Regions from separate parts of the Pseudochelatococcus sp. genome, predicted to be linked through region 2. Evidence: predicted binding sites of a transcription regulator. Region 2 holds the regulator's gene; the other holds the start of a gene.
The links. The regulator HrcA, encoded in region 2, represses chaperone genes, less so after heat shock. The targets are predictions, from matches to a motif close to GTTAGCACTCNCNNNNNGNGAGTGCTAAC.
Positions count from the first base shown of each region.

Region 1 (4,209 bases), on a different contig from region 2:
GCTGCGTCGTGCGCGATATCGTCGCGAAAGGCGCGTGACGGCGGCGCGGCCGGTCGCATGCAGGCTTTGAGGCGGGTCTGAAAGCCTGACGGCCGGCTCCATTCCTGAAGCCGGCCGTCATGTCGGGTGCCGTGAAATCCCGGATGATCCGGGATTTCATCGGGCGGATCAGAAGTCGCCGCCGAAGCCGCCGGGGCCACCGGCCGGAAGGGCGGGCTTCTCCTTCGGCAGCTCGGCCACGAGCGCCTCGGTGGTGACGATCAGGCCGGCCACGGAGGCCGCGTCCTGAAGGGCGGTGCGCACGACCTTCGCCGGGTCGACGATGCCGGCCTCGATCAGGTCGACGAACTCTTCCGTCTGGGCGTTGAAGCCGAAGGTCTGCGATTCGGTGTCGAGGATCTTGCCGACGACGATCGCGCCCTCGACACCGGCATTGGTGGCGATCTGGCGGATCGGCGCCTCAAGCGCCTTCAGCACGATGTCGACGCCGGCCTTGATGTCGGCGTTGTCGGTGCTGAGCGCCTCGACGGCAGCCTTGGCGCGCAGCAGCGCGACGCCGCCGCCGGGGACGATGCCTTCCTCGATCGCGGCGCGGGTGGCGTTCAGCGCGTCGTCGACGCGGTCCTTGCGCTCCTTCACCTCGACTTCCGAACCGCCGCCGACGCGGATCACGGCGACGCCGCCGGCGAGCTTGGCAAGACGCTCCTGAAGCTTCTCACGGTCGTAGTCCGAGGTGGTCTCCTCGATCTGCGCCTTGATCTGGGCGACGCGGGCGTCGATGTCTTCCTTCGCGCCGTAGCCGTCGATGATCGTGGTGGCTTCCTTCTCGATGCGCACGCGCTTGGCGCGGCCGAGCTGGGCCAGCGTCACGTTCTCGAGCTTGATGCCGAGATCTTCCGAGATCGTCTGGCCGCCGGTGACGATGGCGATGTCCTCGAGGATGGCCTTGCGGCGGTCGCCGAAGCCCGGCGCCTTGACGGCCGCGACCTTCAGGCCGCCGCGCAGCTTGTTGACGACGAGCGTGGCGAGCGCCTCGCCCTCGACGTCCTCGGCGATGATGAGCAGCGGCTTGCCGGTCTGCACGATGGCTTCAAGCACCGGCAGCAGCGGCTGGAGCGTGGAGAGCTTCTTCTCGTGGATGAGGATGTAGGGGTCCTCGAAATCGACGATCAGCTTCTCGGCATTGGTGATGAAGTAGGGCGACAGGTAGCCGCGGTCGAACTGGAGACCCTCGACGACGTCGAGTTCCGTCTCGAAGCTCTTGGCTTCCTCAACCGTGATGACGCCCTCGTTGCCGACGCGCTCGACGGCCTCGGCGATCAGCTTGCCGATCTCGGCCTCGCTGTTGGCCGAAATCGTGCCGACCTGCGCGACTTCCTGCGAGTTGGCGAGCTTCTTGGCGCGCGCCTTGATGTCCTTGACGGCCGCCTCGACAGCGAGGTCGATGCCGCGCTTCAGGTCCTGCGGGTTCAGGCCGGCGGCAACCGCCTTCGAGCCTTCGCGCACGATGGCCTGGGCGAGAACGGTCGCGGTCGTCGTGCCGTCGCCGGCGAGGTCGTTGGTCTTGGAAGCGACTTCGCGCACGAGCTGGGCGCCGAGGTTCTCGAACTTGTCCTCAAGCTCGATTTCCTTGGCGACGGTCACGCCGTCCTTGGTGATGCGCGGCGCGCCGAACGACTTCTCGATGACGACGTTGCGACCCTTCGGGCCGAGCGTCACCTTCACCGCATTGGCGAGCGTGTCGACACCGCGCAGCAGACGCTCGCGCGCATCGGCGGAAAACTTTACGTCCTTGGCAGCCATGGCTTTATAACTCCTGCCTTAAATCGTCTGATGAAAATGCGGATGGGGCAATCAGCCGATGATTCCGAGGATGTCGGACTCTTTCACGATCAGAAGATCTTCACCGTCGATCTTCACCTCGGTGCCGGACCACTTGCCGAACAGCACGCGATCGCCTTCCTTGACGTCGGGCGTGATGCGCTCGCCATCCTCGTCACGGGCGCCGAGACCCACGGCGACGACGATGCCTTCCTGCGGCTTTTCCTTGGCGGTATCGGGGATGATGATGCCACCCTTGGTCTTCTCTTCGCTGTCGACGCGGCGAAGGACAACACGATCATGCAACGGACGGAATGTCATGGAATCCGCTTCCTCTTTATCAGGCGCGCGCAGATGACGCGGTTGATGGATATCGAGATCGCGTTAGCACTCTCTCGACGTGAGTGCTAACAACTGGAGAGGAAGTTAGTAACGCGCCCGGATCATGTCAAGGCCGCGCCGACGGGGAGAGAGGCGATTTTTGGCGTTCGGCGCGAAATGAAGCGCAATTCCGCTTCAACCGTTTGTTTTGACGTCACATTCTTCCGGGGAAGGCGGACGTTTTCCGGCTCGCGGTCTCAGAGGGAGCGGTCGGCGCGGATGGTGCCCGACATTCCTTGCAGCACGAGCTGGCCCTTCACGAGATCCCATTTCTGGACCATGCGCAGCGCCAGCATGAAGGCGCGTTCGGCGGCGTCGATCTGCGGGCCGCAACTGCGGCGCGTCATGGCGAAGGGGCTCACCGCGAAGCCCTGGCTGCGCAGGGGATAGGCCGTGGCGGAGAAGGTGTTGCAGCCGCCGAAACCGCGTAGCTGGAACTGGCTGTCGAGCGTGAAGTAGGGGCGGCTGGGGCCGATGGGATAGGTTTTGTCGTTGAGGCTGATGGCGGCCCAGGACGACCCCACCGGAAACTGTTTTTCCTTCTGCTGCGGAACCGCCGAGCTTTTCCCGCCCGCCTCGTTGCCGCGCAGCATGCCCGGATCGTTGTTGATCTGCGCCTGCGCCGACGACGCCCCGAGCAGCGCGGCGGCAACGGCGGCGAGAACGGCGCCGGCGCGCATTTCTTCACGGGCCGAGAATCGAAGGGCCATGAGTCGGGTAGGGAACGAAAGACGGACAGGCTTCATGGACTTCATCTATTCCGAACGCTTCGCGGTCGTCCGACCGTCATGACAGGAACTACGCGCCGCCGACCATAACTGTCGGCGGCGGGGCAGGCAACCTCGAAGTCTGCACCGCGCCGGGTCGGATGGCTCGACTCAGGCCGAAGCGCCCGTGCCGATGCGGGCGAGCAGCTTTTCGATCAACGGGTTGGAGCGGCGCAGCACCCAGTCGACGGAACGGACCGTGACGGGATCGGCGCCCGCGCCGGCGAGCGCATCCGCCAGCGCGAAAACCTGCGGGCCGGGGCAATGCAGCGTCACGCGCCCCTGCGCGTCGGGAAGGCCCAGCGGCAGGGTGGCACTGAAACGGGTTTCGAGATCGTCGGGCAACAGCGCGCCGTCGGGCAGCACGGCGGTGAGTTCGCGCGTGTTGCGCGCCTCCTCCTCCGCCGCGATCCGGGTGAGGATGGTGCGGGCGGCGCGGCGCGCGGCGGCGGACCACGGCGCGCAGACGGAGGCCACCAGATTGGCCTGCGAGCGCAGGATCACCCCGTCGTCGACGATCTTCAGCGCATTGGCGGCGAGCGTCGCGCCGGTGGTGGTGATGTCGACGATGATCTCGGCCGTGCCGGCCGCCGGCGCGCCTTCGGTCGCGCCGAGGCTCTCGACGATGCGGTAGTCGCCGACGCCGTGATAGGCGAAGAAGCGGCGCGTCAGGTTGATGTACTTCGTCGCCACCCGCAGCCGGCGTCCGTGCCGCTGGCGGATGTCGGCGGCGACGTCGTCGAGGTCGGCCATGGTGCGCACGTCGATCCACGCCTTCGGCACGGCGACCACCACGTCGGCGAAGCCGAAGCCGAGCGGCGAGACGAACTCCACCGCCGCATCCGCATCCGCGAGCTGCTCGCGCAGCAGATCCTCGCCCGTGATGCCGAAATGCGCCGCGCCCGTGGCGAGCTGGCCGACGATGTCGGACGCCGACAGAAACGCCACCTCGACATCCGGCACGCCCTTGATCGCGCCGCGATAGTCGCGCTCGCCGCCCGGCCGCACGAGCTGGAGACCGGCGCGGGAAAAGAAGGCGAAGGCGTTCTCCTGCAAACGGCCCTTGGAGGGAACGGCGATGATCAGCGGCGTGCTCATGCGGCGTCTCCGGGGGCATTGCTGGAATCGAGCGTGTTGTCCGGGTCGAGCCGGTCGATCCATACGGCGAAGCCCACCGCCGGCACGGGTTGCGGCGCGCCGAGATGGGTCAGGAGGCTGTCGTAGCGGCCGCCGCCCAGGA
Region 1 is NZ_JBMNUS010000011.1:47,669-51,877, forward strand. It holds gene ACOYJQ_RS15415 (methyl-accepting chemotaxis protein) at 1-38, shown strand, start outside; gene groL (chaperonin GroEL) at 169-1,803, opposite strand; gene groES (co-chaperone GroES) at 1,855-2,142, opposite strand; gene ACOYJQ_RS15430 (META domain-containing protein) at 2,400-2,882, opposite strand; gene hisG (ATP phosphoribosyltransferase) at 3,081-4,067, opposite strand; gene ACOYJQ_RS15440 (ATP phosphoribosyltransferase regulatory subunit) at 4,064-4,209, opposite strand, start outside.
Region 1: a site for HrcA is predicted at 2,205-2,233, ahead of groES (co-chaperone GroES). Genes of this name have one in related genera too.

Region 2 (4,209 bases):
CGAAGAAGGGCGAGGCCATCCTGTTCGGCCGCGAGAAACTGACGTTGCGCGCCGTCGCCGAAGAGCCGAAGCGCAAGCGCGAGAGCCTGCGCGCGGCGGATGCCGCCTCCGACCTTTCGGAGGCGGAAAACGCGCTCTTTCAGCATCTGCGCGGCGTGCGGCTCGAACTGGCGAAGGCCGAGAATGTCGCCGCCTACATGGTTTTTCCCGACCGCACGCTGATCGACATGGCCCGCCTCAAGCCCGTCGACCTCTATGCCATGCGCATGGTGCAGGGCGTCGGCGAGCACAAGCTGGCGCGTTACGGCCAGACATTCGCGGACGCCGTGGCCGCGTTCCTGCGGGGAGCGGAAACAGGCGGGGCCTGAACATCGAGCGGTTCGCGTTCAAAGCGGCGGCGGGATTCCGCCGCTTTATCGATGTCAATCCAGCAGCGCCTGCTTCAGCAGCGCGAACGCCTGCGCCCGATGTGACAGGCTGTGCTTTTCCGCCGACGTCATTTCGCCGAAAGTCGCCGCGTGACCATCGGGGCGGAAGATCGGGTCGTAGCCGAAGCCCCGGTCGCCGCGCGCCGGAAAAACGAGTGTGCCGAACACGCGGCCCTCGAACAGTTCCTCATGGCCATCGGGCCACGCCACCACGAGCGCCGAGACGAAATGCGCCCGCCGTTGCGCGTCATCGAGCGCGCCGCGCAGGGCGAGTTCCCGCTCGATACGGCCGATGGCGGCGGCAAAATCCTTGGCCGGTCCGGCCCAGCGGGCCGAAAAGATGCCCGGCGCGCCGTCCAGCGCCGCCACGCACAGGCCCGAATCGTCGGCGAAGGCCGGCAGGCCCGTGGCCACGGCCGCCGCCCGGGCCTTCAGCGCCGCGTTCTCGGCAAATGTCGTGCCGATCTCGTCCGGCTCCGGCAGGTTCAGTTCGCCCGCCGATACCGCCTCGACGCTGAACGGCGCGAGCAATTCGCGCATCTCGCGCAGCTTGCCGGGGTTGTGCGAGGCGACGACGAGCCGCCCCTCGAGCCTGCGCGCCATCACGCCACCGCCTGTTTCTGCAAGGCGACGAGATGCGTCGTGCCCGCCTTGGCGAGCGCCAGCAGCCTCAGCAACTCCTCCTCGCTGAACGGCGCGCCCTCCGCCGTGCCCTGCACCTCGACGATGCCGCCGGCGCCGGTGAGCACGAAATTGGCGTCCGTCTCGGCGCTCGAATCCTCGGCGTAATCGAGATCGAGCACCGGCTGGCCCTTGTAGATGCCGCAGGAGACGGCCGCGACGTGATCCTTCAGCGCCTTGGCGGAAAGCATGGAGCGCGCCTGCATCCAGGCGAGGCAATCGTGCAGCGCCACCCATGCGCCGGTGATGGCCGCCGTGCGCGTGCCGCCGTCCGCCTGCAACACGTCGCAATCGACGACGATCTGCCGCTCGCCGATGGCGGCGAGGTTGACCACCGCGCGCAGGCTGCGCCCGACGAGACGCTGGATTTCCTGCGTGCGGCCCGATGGCTTGCCGGATGTCACCTCGCGGCGGGTACGCTCCAGCGTGGCGCGCGGCAGCATGGCGTATTCCGCCGTGACCCACCCGCGCCCCTGCCCGCGCAGCCACGGCGGCGCCCGGTCCTCCAGCGAGGCCGTGCACAGCACATGCGTATCGCCGAACCTCACAAGGCACGAGCCTTCGGCATAGCGCGCCACGGCGCGTTCGAGCGTGACCTTGCGCAACTCGTCGGGAGCGCGCCCGGAGGGGCGGATGGAGGTGCTCAACTCATTTTCCCCGATAATGATACCGATGATCCAGAGCGGCTTGTAACATCTTGCGCGCCGCCGGCAACCCGATTCGATCCGCTTGCCGACGCCCCTCGCCGATGCCTCTCGCCGGCTCCCCCTTGCACACACCCCGCCGCTGGCGATAATCAGGTGCAGCAGGGCAGGACCAGACGGACTCGATTTCCTCCGATGAATTCCTTTCTCTCCGTCCCGACCACGGACAGCGCGCGCCTCTTCGCGGACCTCGACGAGCGGTCGCGCGAGATTTTTCGCCGCGTGGTCGAAGGCTATCTGGCCACCGGCGAACCCGTGGGATCGCGCAATCTCGCGCGCATGCTGCAAGTGTCGCTGTCGCCGGCCTCGGTGCGCAACGTGATGGCGGACCTCGAACAGGCCGGCCTGCTCTACGCGCCCCACGTCAGCGCCGGGCGCATGCCGACCGAGCGGGGATTGCGCTTCTTCGTCGACGCCATGCTGGAAATCGGCGATCTCGACGCGGAGGAAAGCGGCCGCATCGAGGCGCAGGTTGCGGCCGCGGCCACCGGCGCCTCGCTCGACAGCCTGCTGTCGGAAGCCACGATGATGCTCTCCGGCCTGACGCGCGGCGCCGGGGTCGTCGTCGCGGGCAAGCAGAATCCGCCGCTGAAACACATCGAGTTCGTGCGCCTCGACGCCGCGCGCGCGCTCGTCGTGCTGGTGGGCGAGGACGGCACGGTGGAAAACCGCCTGCTCGACCTGCCGCCCGGCCTGCCGTCCAGCGCGCTCGTCGAGGCCGGCAACTTCCTCAACGCGCAACTGCTCGGCCTCACGCTCGGCGAACTGCGCGCGCAGGTGGAGCAACGCCGCACCATCATGGAGCGGGAACTCGACGTACTCGTCACCGGCCTGATCGACGCCGGGCTCGCCGTGAGCGTCGGCCCGTCGGACGGTCGCCAGCTCATCGTGCGCGGGCAGGCCAACCTGCTCGACGACCTCAAGGCCGCCGAGGATATCGAACGCATCCGCCTGCTGTTCACCGATCTGGAAACGCAGAAGGACGTCATCGACCTGCTGTCGCGGGCGGAAGACGGCGAGGGCGTGCGCATCTTCATCGGCTCGGAGAACAAGCTGTTCTCGCTCTCCGGCTCCTCGATGATCGCCGCGCCCTTCCACGATTCGAGCCAGACGATTCTCGGCGTCGTCGGCGTCATCGGACCGACGCGGCTTAACTATTCCCGCATCGTGCCGATGGTGGACTACACCGCCCGCGTCGTGTCGCGCATTCTGGAGCGCAAGCGGTAGGCCGTCCGACTTTGAGCGCATTCGGAAAGCGCTCCGGGACGCTTCGAGCCGAAAAGCGGGTACACTTTCCGGCTCAGGGCCTTATGCCGCGTGGCGGCCGGCGTCCGCGCCGAAATGGCCGATGTAACGCGGATTGATGGCCTTCACCGGCAGCATCACCAGCACGTCGGTGGTGCCGAACTGCCGGTCGATCACCGCGCCCTCGCCCACGGTGCCGCCGAGGCGCAGATAGCCCTTGATGAGCGGCGGCAGGCTGTGCAGGGCGGCGCGCGCGTCGATGCCTTCCTTGTTCAGAAGGTCCATGCTGACGAAGCGCTCCGGCAGGGCCTTGACGTTCCATTCTTCCGGCGCGCGGGCGAAATGGTGCAGGAAGCTCAGCGGCAGCGCCATCTTGGCCGGGTCCGTGCCCTCAAGGCTGGCGCAGCCGAACATCACGTCGATGCGGTGGTGCAGCACATAGGTCCAGATGCCATGCCACAGAAGCTCGACGGTGCGCTTGTTGCGATAGGGCTTCAGCACGCAGGAGCGGCCGAGTTCCAGAAAGCGCAATTGCGGGTTGGCGTCGATCACCGGCTGCACGTCGAACTCGCTCGCCGTGTAGAAGCCGAAGAAGCGATCCGCCACCTCCTGCCGCAGCAGCCGGTAGGTGCCGACCACCTTCGGCTTGTTGGGCCGGAAGGGCTTGCGCGGCGCATCGTGATCGAGCACCAGCAAATGGTCGCAAATGGCGTCGTACTCGTCCATGTCGCGCTGCGCCAGCATGCAGGCCGCATTGGGCACCGCCGACATCTCGTTGTAGAACACGCGGTAGCGCAGGCGCTGCGCCCGGCGCACCTCGCGCTTCGTGGTCGCGAGCCGCACTTCCAGCGAACCGATGCGGCCGAGCACGGGATCAAGCCCGCCGGTATCGAGCGGCAGACCGAATTTCAGACCGCCGCCGAGACGGCCGTTCTGCATCCACTGCCAGGATTTCGGATTTCCCCATACCTTCGGTTGCAGAAAAACGGGAACCCGCCCGCCTCGCGCCGCTGCGATCGCGGCATCCCCCCCGAACAACCTGGCGCCCGCCGAACTTTTGGCACCTGCCGGATTTCTGGCACCCATCTATGTCCTCACCCCGCCCCTCACGACGGATCACGGCACCTCGCGAACCCGCTCCCCGCCGGGTA
Region 2 is NZ_JBMNUS010000001.1:764,246-768,454, reverse strand. It holds gene recQ (DNA helicase RecQ) at 1-368, shown strand, start outside; gene rdgB (RdgB/HAM1 family non-canonical purine NTP pyrophosphatase) at 423-1,031, opposite strand; gene rph (ribonuclease PH) at 1,031-1,744, opposite strand; gene hrcA (heat-inducible transcriptional repressor HrcA) at 1,949-3,040, shown strand; gene ACOYJQ_RS03340 (GNAT family N-acetyltransferase) at 3,122-3,997, opposite strand.